Regions from separate parts of the Pseudomonas sp. NY15181 genome, predicted to be linked through region 1. Evidence: predicted binding sites of a transcription regulator. Region 1 holds the regulator's gene; the other holds the start of a gene.
The links. Region 1 encodes LexA, which represses DNA repair genes until DNA is damaged. Its sites were predicted from a motif close to CTGTNTNNNNANACAG; they were not measured.
Positions count from the first base shown of each region.

Region 2: the regulator LexA is predicted to act here: its motif matches at 2,636-2,651, upstream of imuA (translesion DNA synthesis-associated protein ImuA).

Region 1 covers NZ_JBLUPT010000001.1:903,849-909,626, reverse strand. The annotation lists gene ACNFBT_RS04185 (SNF2-related protein) at 1-79, shown strand, start outside; gene ACNFBT_RS04180 (S-methyl-5'-thioinosine phosphorylase) at 199-936, opposite strand; gene nagZ (beta-N-acetylhexosaminidase) at 946-1,944, opposite strand; gene ACNFBT_RS04170 (L,D-transpeptidase family protein) at 1,954-2,478, opposite strand; gene ACNFBT_RS04165 (TetR/AcrR family transcriptional regulator) at 2,535-3,245, opposite strand; gene lexA (transcriptional repressor LexA) at 3,498-4,112, shown strand; gene sulA (SOS-induced cell division inhibitor SulA) at 4,126-4,599, shown strand; gene ACNFBT_RS04150 (hypothetical protein) at 4,639-4,878, opposite strand; gene ACNFBT_RS04145 (DUF6586 family protein) at 4,992-5,513, opposite strand; gene topA (type I DNA topoisomerase) at 5,582-5,778, opposite strand, start outside.
Region 2 covers NZ_JBLUPT010000011.1:81,219-86,996, forward strand. The annotation lists gene ACNFBT_RS22720 (error-prone DNA polymerase) at 1-509, opposite strand, end outside; gene ACNFBT_RS22725 (Y-family DNA polymerase) at 506-1,915, opposite strand; gene imuA (translesion DNA synthesis-associated protein ImuA) at 1,923-2,537, opposite strand; gene ACNFBT_RS22735 (ATP-dependent DNA helicase) at 2,972-5,287, opposite strand; gene ACNFBT_RS22740 (VRR-NUC domain-containing protein) at 5,284-5,778, opposite strand, start outside.

The DNA of each region.
Region 1 (5,778 bases):
GGAGGATGGCAAGAACACTGGCCTGCAATTGCAGGAGAGCGATATCGACGCCCTTTTCGCGCCCCTGCCGAAACCGTAGGGCGTACAACCATTCGCGGTTATACGCCGACACACCGGACCTCGAATCCGCACCGTGGCTGAGCTTAGCGCCCTGTAGGAGCGGACCTTGTCCGCGAAAGCCCGAGGTTCCGGAACGACTCAGCTCACCAAAACCCGTCCCAGCACTTCACGCACCTTGCCGATACCTTCGTGCAGCGCCTGCTCGATCTCGGCCATGGTGATGATCCCGCTGGACTTGCCGGCCGCCGGGTTCACCACCAGCGACAGGCACGCATAGGGCAGTTCCAGCTCACGGGCCAGTGCCGCCTCGGGCATGCCGGTCATGCCGACGATGTCGCAGCCGTCACGCTCCAGCTTGGCGATTTCCGCCACGGTTTCCAGGCGCGGCCCCTGGGTCGCGGCATAGACGCCGTGGCTGCTGTGCGGATAGCCCAGCGCCTGCAGCGCGGCGATCAGCTTCTGGCGCAGCGGCTCGTCATAGGGATGGCTGAAATCGATGTGGGTGACGTGATCGATATCGCCGGCGAAGTAGGTGTGCTCACGGCCCCAGGTGTAATCGACGATCTGGTGCGGCACACAGAGGTGGCCGCTGCCCATGGCGGCATGGATACCGCCCACCGCATTGACCGCCAACACTGCCTCGGCGCCGGCCTGCTGCAACGCCCAGAGGTTGGCGCGGTAGTTCACCTGGTGCGGCGGGAATCGATGCGGATGGCCATGGCGCGCCAGGAACAGCACCTCGCGGCCGGCGAACTCGCCGCGCTGGATGGCTGCCGAGGGCGCGCCGTAGGGCGTATCCAGGGAGACGGAGTCCTTCAGGGTCAGGCCTTCCAATTGGGTCAGGCCGGTGCCGCCGATGATGGCGTAGACAGTCATGGCAGTTCCTTAATCGATCAGTTGTGCGGCGCGCAGTTCGCCGACGGCCTGCTGCCAGCGCGGCAGCTGCTTGTATTCGGTGCCCGGCCAGGCCTTGGCGCGCATGCGTTGCAGGCGCTGCGGCGCAGTGACCTTGAGGCGCTGCAAGGCGCTCAGGGCGAGTTCCGCGGAGGCGCGGTCGTTGCACACCAGCCCCATGTCACAGCCCGCCGTCAGCGCAGCCTCGATGCGGTTGGCGGCATCGCCCACCACATGAGCGCCGGCCATGGACAGGTCGTCGCTGAAGATCACCCCGTCGAAACCCAGTTCGCCGCGCAGGATGTCCTGCAGCCAGCGGCGGGAGAAGCCAGCGGGATTCGGATCGACCTGCGGATAGATCACGTGGGCCGGCATCAGTGCGTCCAACTCGCCGGACAGGCGCTGGAACGGAACCAGGTCCACCGCGCGGATCTGCTCCAGCGTGCGTTCGTCTTCCGGAATGCCCACGTGGGAATCCACTTCCGCCCAGCCGTGACCGGGGAAGTGCTTGCCGGTGGCGGCCATGCCGGCGCCATGCATGCCGCGAATGAACGCACCGGCCAGCGCGACCGCGCGCTCCGGATTGCCCTCGAAGGCGCGACTGCCGACCACGGCGCTGCGCTGGTGATCCAGGTCCAGCACCGGGGCGAAGCTGAGGTCCAGGCCTACCGCCAGCACCTCGGTCGCCATCAGCCAGCCGCACTGTTCGGCCAGGCGTTCGGCATTGGGGTTGTCGGCGATGGCACGCATCGCCGGCAAGCGCAGGAAGCCCTGGCGCAGGCGCTGCACGCGACCGCCTTCCTGGTCCACCGCCAGCAGCAAGTCAGGACGCACCGCGCGAATGGCCGCGCAGAGCTCGCGCACCTGACGTGGCGACTCAATGTTGCGGGCAAAGATGATCAGGCCACCCACTTCCGGGTGGCGCAGGATCTGACGGTCCTCGGCGGTCAGCCAGGTACCGCCGATGTCGAGCATCAGGGAGCCTTGCATGTGCATTCCTTAAATAATCTGTGCCGCCTGCCACTGCGGGCAGGCGGCCTCTTCGATACGGACCCGGCAATGGAGGGGAACCCGGGGAAAGAGTTCCAGCAGATCGTCATTGCGCAGGCGGATACAGCCATGGGACAGCGGCGTGCCCATGGGTTCGCAGTCGGGCGTGCCGTGCAGGTAGATGTAACGGCGGAAAGTGTCGACCTCGCCCATCCGGTTATGCCCCGGCACGCAGCCGCTGAGCCAGAGGATGCGCGTGAGAATCCAGTCGCGGCCGGGAAATTCATCGTGCAGCGCCGGGCTCCAGACTTCGCCGGTCCAACGCCGGCCCTTGAGCACCGCGCCCCTGGGCAGCCCGTCGCCGATGCGCGCGCGAACCTGATGCAGGCCGCGCGGCGTGCAACCGGAGCCGCTGCGCTCGCCAGCGCCATTGGCCGCCGTGGACACCGGCAGGCGCACGCGCAGTTGCTCCGCGGCAAAGCCGTAGAGCATCTGATCGGACAGGGATATATGGAGGAGATCGAGGTCAGCCATGGCCGGCTACTTTAGCCGATCAGGCCTGCACCGCCCAGCGCGCCGCCGGGCGTCTTTCAGACTTTGGCCGGCGCGGCGCTCGACTTGCTGCGCGGCTTGAGCTGCGCACCGGCAAGCGAAGGATCGCTGACGCCGCTGTCGGCGCGCATCCCGGCGGCAAGGAACGGCACCATCAGGCGCATCACCTGCTCGATGGAGGTGTTCACGCCGAAGTCGTTCTCGGCCATGGCGCGCAGCGCCTTGATGCCGGACATGCTGAACACCGCGGTACCCAGCATGAAGTGCACGCGCCAGAACAGCTCCAGCGGCGGCAGACGCGGCGCGGCTTCGTGCACCAGCAGCATGTAGCGACGGAACACCTTGCCGTAGACTTCTTCGAGATACTTGCGCAGATGGCCCTGGCTCTGGCTGAAGGCGAGGCCCAGCAGACGCATGAAGATGGACAGGTCGTTGCCACTGCGCGGTTTCACCGCCATGGCCTGGACGACCAGCAGCTCGAGCAGCTCTTCCAGGGTGGCGCGCGGCGCGTCAGGCTTGGCCTGGCGACGGTCCAGTTCCTTTTCGAGACTGATGCAGAACGGTCCGAGGAAGCGCGAGAAGACCGCCTGGATCAGCGCCTTCTTCGAGCCGAAGTGATAGTTCACCGCCGCGAGATTCACCCCCGCCTTGCTGGTGATCAGACGCAAAGAGGTCTCAGCGAAGCCTTTCTCCGCGAACAGCTGTTCCGCAGCATCCAGGATGCGTTCGACGGTTTCCGACTGGGCCATGGCTACTCCGCCTGACAAACACTTGTTTGAAACATACGTTTCAGCCTCTCGCATTGTCAAGCAAAGCGCGACCAATTGTTAACAAAAACATGGTCAAAGCGACAAGGTGACTTCGATTACAGCAAGACGCTTGCCAGCCTGCACAGGTTACATCCCCAGGCACCGCACCGACAGCCGCACGAAATTAGGCATTGCCAGAGCGCCTTCACTGTATATAATTCCAGTCACTGTATAAAAAGCCAGAGTATGGACATGCTGAAGCTGACGCCGCGCCAAGCCGAGATCCTCGCCTTCATCAAACGCTGCCTGGAAGACAACGGCTATCCGCCCACCCGCGCGGAAATCGCCCAGGAACTCGGCTTCAAATCGCCCAACGCCGCCGAGGAACATCTCAAGGCCCTCGCCCGAAAAGGCGCCATCGAGATGACTCCGGGCGCTTCCCGTGGCATCCGCATCCCCGGCTTCGAACCCAAGGCCGCCACCAACGAGGACGAACTGCCGATCATCGGCCGCGTCGCCGCCGGTGCGCCGATCCTTGCCGAGCAGAACGTCGACGACACCTGCCGCATCAACCCCACCTTCTTCAACCCGCCGGCGGACTACCTGCTGCGCGTGCGCGGGCAGAGCATGAAGGACGTCGGCATTCTCGATGGCGACCTGCTCGCCGTGCACATCACCCGCGAAGCGCGCAATGGCCAGATAGTGGTCGCCCGCCTCGGCGAGGAAGTGACCGTGAAGCGCTTCAAGCGCGAAGGCAGCAAGGTCTGGCTGATCGCCGAGAACCCCGAGTTCGCCCCCATCGAGGTCGACCTCAAGGAACAGGAACTGATCATCGAAGGCTTGAGCGTCGGTGTAATCCGTCGCTGAACAGGAGACATCCATGCAGTACCCGCAGCCGCTGAACCTGCCGCAACTCCCGCTGTTCCAGGAAGCACTCTGGGCGAGCGGTACTGCTCCTTTGCTTCCGGAGCTGATGGAAGACGAACCTGCCGACGACGAAAGCGCCTTCAGCGAGATCGCCCTGCGCGGCCTCCCCGGCCAGTGCCTGACACTGCTGGCGCCGATGCTCCGCGAGCTGAGCGAGGAAAGCGACTCGCGCTGGCTGACGTTGATCGCCCCGCCCACCAGCCTGACCCCGGACTGGCTGCGCAAGGCCGGCCTGAACCGCGAACGCATCCTGCTGCTGCCGGCACGCGACCAGGCCGCCGCCCAAGCCTTGGCCTGCGAGGCGCTGCGCCTGGGCAACAGTCATACGGTAGTGAGCTGGTTGAATCTCAACGCCAAGGCGCGCGCGCAGCTATCCCGTGCCGCTGTTACCGGTCAGGCGCAGAGTCTGAATATTCGTCTGGGCTGAAGCAGAAGCTTCGCCGCGAGCGCGGCGAAGCGGCAAAACTCAGTGCAGGACGCGCGGACCTTCGTCGTCCATGCCCATGTCACCACCTTCGGCGAGACGACCGGCCATCTGCACACCGACATTGAACATCGCCTTGGCGATTTCGATGTGCTGGCCCTGCAGGAAGCCTTTGGCGTCAGCGGAGAACTCCAGGGTCACCAGCGACTCCTCATCGTCCGCGCGACGCAGCACGATACGCCCGTCAGGCAGTTCTACGATTTCCAGAAATGAGGTTGGCATAGCGAAGGTTCTCCACAGCAGAACCGGTAGTGTAACAGTCACATCCGCTACACCCTAGCGCAACCTTTCACCAACCGACCGGATGGTCGCAGCTCTGCGTATCAGAGCACCAATCAGAGCTCGGTCAGCGATGCACGGAAGCGCAGCACCAGCTCCTTCAGGGACTTGCGCCAGGCTTCGAGCTCTTCGTTGCTCAGCTCGGCCGGCACCTCTTCGTCGACATTCACCGCCTGGATCAGCGGCTGGGTCGGGTCAACCTTGGCCTTCTTCGGCTCGCTGGGCGGCTGGAACAATGCGGCGTAGGCAGCCAGCAGCCGCCCCAGCCAGGCTTCCGGCGATTGCGCCAGCTCGACCATTTCCGCCAGTTCAGGGCTCGGGGCGGCGGCCAGCACTTCGGCGTTCAGCAGCAGGTCGACACGCGGCGCACCGGCCTGGGGCAGGCGGTAGTATCCGGCGATCTCATGGGCCACGCCAAGCACCGCGCCGTAAAGGTGGAACAGCGCCGCTTCGCGCTCGGCCTGAATTCGCGCCTGGGCGTTCATCGCGCGCGCCGACTCAGCAGCACGCCAGGCTTCCAGGGCGAGACCGGCGAAGAACAGCTTCTGGTTGGTACGGGTATAGAGTTCGTGCGCCATGGCCAAGCCCTCTCGCAATCCACGTCGGCAGTATAAGCGCGCCCCACCTCAGCGGGGCGCGCCTTCCATCAGCGCTTGTCTTCGACCTTCCACTTGCCACCGTCGAAGAAGGCGCGCCAACCGGTGGGCTTGCCTTCGACCTCGGACTGCACGTACTGCTCCTTGGTCTTGCGGCTGAAGCGGATCACCGCCGGGCGGCCATCCGGGTCTTTCGCCGGAGCGGCGAGCAGGAAGTGGTACTTCGGATCCAGCTCTTCCTTGTGCG
Region 2 (5,778 bases), on a different contig from region 1:
CGCAGGCGGCGCAACTTGCCGGCGTCGTCCGGGCCCTTGTGCAGCTCGACGCCCAGCCACAGGCGCTCGGGAAAGCGTTCGCGCAGCCAGAGGCCGTCGTCGTCCCGGTCGTCTCGTGGCAGCCAGATCGCCAGCAGGTGCTCGAGGTCACCGTCGAAGTCCGTGCGCACCAGGCGATAGCTTCCTTTTTCGGCGCGGCGGCGGGCGTGGGTGATGAGGCGACAGAGGTTCTCGTAACCCGTGAGGTTCTCGGCCAGCAGCACCAGCTTCGGGCCTTGCTCGATGCCCAGTTCGCTGCCGGTGAGCAGCGCAATCCCGGTTTCCTTCGAGGCCTGCCAGGCGCGCACGATGCCAGCCAGGCTGCATTCGTCGGTGATCGCCAGGGCGCGGTAACCGAGCTTCTTCGCCCGCTCGAACAGCTCGGCCGCACTGGAGGCGCCGCGCTGGAAGCTGAAGTTGGACAGGCAGTGCAGCTCGGCGTAGCCGATGCATTCATCCGGCGCGCTCATGCGAACCAGCCGTGCAGCAGCAAGGGCCCCTCATCACCTACCGGGTGGAACACCCAGGCGCGCTGGCCGCTGCGGGTGCGTACCTGGTAGTAGTCGCGGCGGATGTCTTCGCCGTCCCACCAGCCGGATTCGATGCGCTCGGGGCCGGCCAGCAGGACCGGGGCGAATTCGCGCAGCGGCTGGGGCTCGGCCAGCAGCCAGCCGGGGCGAGGGATATCGGTGATGGCCTGTAGCGGCGTGGCACTGCCTTGCCAGGCGCGCTCCGGGCGATGGTCGGCGCGACCACCAAGACTGTGCACGGCGTCGTCGCCCAGGCGCGCGCGCAGGCGTTCGCGCAGCTGTTCCCAGGGCAGCGATTGCTGCGGGCGGTCGTCGAACAGCTCGCGGTGCTGCGGCACGAAGGGCGGCAGGTCGTCGGCCAGCAGCCGCACGCTGTGTACCGGGGCGCGCAATTGCAATTGCTCCAGGCGGCCACGGGCCAGCTCGAAGAGCATCGCCGCCTCGCGCTCGGCGCTGAGCAGGCCGACCGGCATCTGCGTGTCGGCGCCTTCGTGGTGCTCCAGGTGCAGGGTGAAGCGCTGCACGCCGCTGTCGCGCCCGGCGAGGAAGGCGGCGAGGTCGCCGGTCAGGCGGCGCAGCGGGAACAGCAGCGCCTGGGTGGATTCCACGTCGAAGTTCAGCTCGATGCGCGACTCGAAGCGGTCCGGCGGCCGGTAGAACTCCAGGGCCAGCGGGCGCTGGCCGAGCAGGGTATCGACCTGCCGCAGCACCTGCGGCGGGAAGCGCCGGGCCAGGCTCTCGCGGGGCAGGGCGAGCAGTTGCTGCAGGCTGCGCAGGCCCATGCGGCCCAGCGAAGTGGCGGCGTCGCGGTCCAGGCCGAGGCGCTCCAGCGGCATCCGGCCCAGGTACTGGCGCAATTGCTGGTTGTCGTGGATCGCCAGGCCGTCGTGGCCGTTGGCGAGAATGCGCGCAGCGGCCGGGTTCGGCGCGGCGGTGATGCGGTGGCGGAAGCCAAGGGCGTTCAATTCTTCGCGCAGGCGCGCCTCGAAGCGCGGCCAGGGGCCGAACAGTTGCAGGCTGGACTGCACCTCCAGCAGCAGCGCGCGGGGGTAGTGCTGGCTGACCTGCGAGCTGAAGCCATAGGCCCAGGCGGCCAGCAGGTTCTGCCAGCGCTCCACGTCGCGCAGGTCGTAGTCGGCGGTGACGAAGTCGCGGCTCAGGGCCTGGGCGGCGGTGAGCGACTGGCCGGGCTTGAGCCCCAGTGCCCGCGCCGCCGGGTTCACCGCCTGCAATACGCGGCGCTGTGCCGGCCCGGCGAGCAGCGCCAGGGCGTCGTCCGGTTCGGGGCGACCGCGCAGCACGCCGTCCATCGCCAGTTGCGGCAGGAGAATGCAGGCCCAGAGCATGGCGGCCTCAGTGCCAGGGCAGCGGGATAGGCCGCGCCGGCGCCAGGCCGCCCCGGCACTTGAGCACGCGCAGCTGCGCAGGGCTTGCGTCCAGCGCCAGGCGCAACGCGGCGGGCGAGGGGTTGAGCGCTTCGCGCTGCGAGCGGTAGGCGATGGCCAGGGTCTGCCCGGTTTCCGCGGCCACCTGCAGGCGGCGCAGGGCACGGTCGTCGGCCTGCTGCGGCCAGCACAGCACGGCGCCGCAGCTGCCCGAGCGCAGGCATTGCTCGGCGGCCCAGAGGGCGTCGCGGCCGGAGGCTTGGACGATGCTCAGTTGATCGAGCACCACGCCGGCGGCCTGCCACGCGGCCGGATAGGGCACATGGGGCGGAGCGACCAGCACGATGCGTTCGCCCGCCGCGCTGAGCCGCGCGAGGGTTGGCCACACCAGTTGCAGTTCGCCGGTACCCTCCTGGGCCAGGAGGATTTCGCTGAGTGCCGCTTCCGGCCAGCCGCCGCTGGGCAGGGCTGCGTCCAGCACGGTGTGGCCGGTGGGCTGCTGGCTGGGTGGCAGGCCCTGGGGTTGGCCTTTCCAGACCTGACGCTGGTGGAACAGGGTGTCGAGCGCGACCACGCTGCCCATCACGGCCTCCCGGCCGGAGAACGGCGACGGTCATGCGCCCGGCGGGTGGCCCGGGGGAGGGAGATGGGATGACGGGGCATGGGATGGCTCGGATTATGCTGTATGGATATACAGTTTATCCGGTGAAATGGTGCCGTCAATGGTGGTTGGTCTGACGATTATTCGGACGCGCCGTGGCGTTTTCTGTAGGAGCGGAGCTTCTCCGCGATGCGCCGGCAAGGCCGGCGCTGGGCGGGTTCGCGAGCAAGCTCGTTCCTATGCAGAGTCTGACCAGGCGTAGGGCGTATAACGTTCAACGTTATACGCCGATTGACCTTGTTATCCGGCCGCACGGACTTCACCAGGAAGCCTGTCACCGAGCACTTCGAACTCGACCGGTGCATCAAGCGGACGATCATGGTGTATCGGCGTACAAGCGCGAACGGTTGTACGCCCTACAAAAGCAGATACCCCTGCGGCTCCTTCGACCTCGGCGGATCGGCAACGAACTTCAGCCGCTCCGTTTTCCACCAACTCGGCAGCAACCGCTTCACCGCCGGCTGGTTGAAACGGTCGTCGAGCAAGTAGATCACTCCCGAATCCGTGGGCGTGCGGATCACCCGCCCGGCGGCCTGGACGACCTTCTGCAAGCCGGGGAACAGGTAGGTGTAGTCGTAGCCGTCGCCAAACATGCCCTGCATGCGCTGCTTGATCTCTTCGTTGACCTCGTTCACCTGCGGCAGCCCCAGCGTGGCGATGAAGGCGCCGATCAGACGGTCGCCCGGCAGGTCGATGCCTTCGCCGAAGGCGCCGCCGAGCACGGCGAAACCGATGCCGCGCGAGTGGGTGGTGAAGCGGTCGAGGAAGGCCTGGCGCTCCAGTTCGTTCATGCTGCGCGACTGCACCCAGCGGGGGATGTCCGGGTGTTCGGCGGCGAAGCGGTCCAGCGCCTGTTGCAGGTAGGCGTAGCTGCTGAAGAAGGCCAGGTAGTTGCCGGGGCGGGCGCGGAACTGGCGAGCCATCAGGGTGCTGATCGGCGTGAGGCTGGCCTCGCGGTGCTGGTAGCGGGTGGAAAGGTTGCTCAGCGCGTGGACTTCCAGTTGCTCGGCGCGGAAGGGTGATTCCACCTCGCGCCAGGTGGTGTCTTCCGGCAGGCCGAGCAGGTCCGCGTAGTAATTGGCCGGGTTCAGCGTGGCGGAGAACAGCGTGCTGCTGTGCGCCGCCTCGAAGCGCGGTTCGAGGAAGGGCGCCGGCACCACGTTGCGCAGGCACAGGGTGGACAGCGTGCGCTGGCCGCTGCCGTCGTGGCGGGTGATGTCGAACAGCGAGTGCGGCCCGTAGGCTTCTGCCAGCCGGCAGAACAGCATGGCGTCGAGGTAGAAGCGCAGCAGCTCGGCCTCGTTGCCGGTGGGCTGGTCGGTGAGGTGGTCGGTGATGGCGCTGACGGCCTTCTGCAACGCGGCGATGAACAGGTCCGGCACCGTCGGGTAGATCTGGTAGTCGACCTCCTGGTCGCGGTGCATCTGGTTCCAGTGGCGGCCGACGCGCTCCAGCACGCCTTTCAGGCCAGCCGGGGCAACCTTGCGCAGGGCGTTGAATTCGGACTGGTCCAGCTCGGCGCTGTACATGCCGCGACCGCGCTCGATGAGGTTGTGCGCCTCGTCCACCAGCAGCGTCACCTTCCAGTCGTTGAGCACGGTGAGGCCGTAGAGCAGGGCAGTCATGTCGAAGTAGTAGTTGTAGTCGCACACCACCACGTCGGCCCAGCGGCACAGTTCCTGGCTCAGGTAGTAGGGGCAGACCTGGTGCTCCAGCGCTACCTCGCGCAAGGCTTCCTGGGTCAGCCAGCGGCGCTTGAGCGCGGCCTCGCGGGCGGCGGGAAGACGGTCGTAGAAACCCTTGGCCAGCGGGCAGGATTCGCCGTGGCAGGATTTGTCCGGGTGCTCGCAGGCCTTGTCGCGGGCCACGTGCTCCAGCACCCGCAGCGGCTGGCCGGCGTCCTGCTGGCGCAGGGTTGCCAGGGCGTCGAGGGCCAGACGCCGGCCGGGGGTCTTGGCGGTGAGGAAGAACAGTCGGTCCAGCTTCTGCCCGGGGAAGGCCTTGAGCTGCGGGAACAGGGTGCCGAGGGTCTTGCCGATGCCGGTGGTGGCCTGGGCCATCAGCGTCTGGCCGTCGCGGGCGGCGCGGTACACCGACTCTGCGAGCATGCGCTGGCCCTGGCGGAAATCAGCGTAGGGGAAGCGCAGCGCCTCCAGCCCCTGGTCGCGTTCGACGCGGTGGGCGCTTTCCTGCTCGGCCCACTGCACGAAGCGGCTGCACTGCAGCTCGAAGAAGGCGCGCAGCTCCTCGGCGGCGAAGCGCTCGCGGAACACCGTTTCCTTCTGGGTGATGACGTTGAAGTAGACGACGGCCAGGTCGATGGCGTCGATCTCCAGCGTCTGGCACAACAGCCAGCCGTACACCTTTACCTGCGCCCAGTGCAGCAGGCGGTGGTTCTGCGGGATGCGCGCGACGTCGCCGCGGTGGGTCTTGATCTCTTCCAGCAGGTTGGCGTCCGGGTCGTAGCCATCGGCGCGGCCGCTGACCTCCAGCCCCGGATATTCGCCGCGCAGCGGCAGCTCGGCGATGTAGCTCAGGCCGCGACGGGAGACCACCGTGGCGTGCCCGGCCATGCCTTCCTGGGCGGTGGGCGCGGGGGTGAAACGCAGGTCGAGGTCACCTTCCTTGGCGGTGAATTCGCACAGCGCGCGCACGGCGATGGCGTAGCTCATTCGGCGTCTTCCGTCTCGCCCTGCCAGCGCACGTAGCAGACTTCCACCGGCATGCCGTGCTCGGCGCAGAAGGCCAGCCAGCGCTTCTGGTTGTCCTGCAGGCGGTCGCCGGGGCCTTTCACCTCGATCATCCGGTAGCGCGCGTCGCCGGGCCAGAACTGGATCAGGTCGGGCATGCCGGCGCGGTTGGCCTTGGGGTCGGCCAGCAGGCGTTCGAACCACAGCTTCAGGTGCGCCGCCGGCAGGCAGTGCAGGGCCTGCTCCAGCAGGTTTTCGTCCAGCAGCTCCCAGTGCACGAAGGGCGAGAGGATGCCGAACTTGGCGGCGTAAGTGTCGCGGATCGCCGTCAGGTACGCGTCGCTGTCCAGTAGCGCCAGGCGTGCGGCGAAGGCTTCCGCGCGGCGGCTGACGAAGTCGCCGCGGTACAGGTCGCTCGGCCCGGCCTGGAAGGGGTGGAAGAAGGCGCCGGGCAGGGGGGCGAAGATCACTTC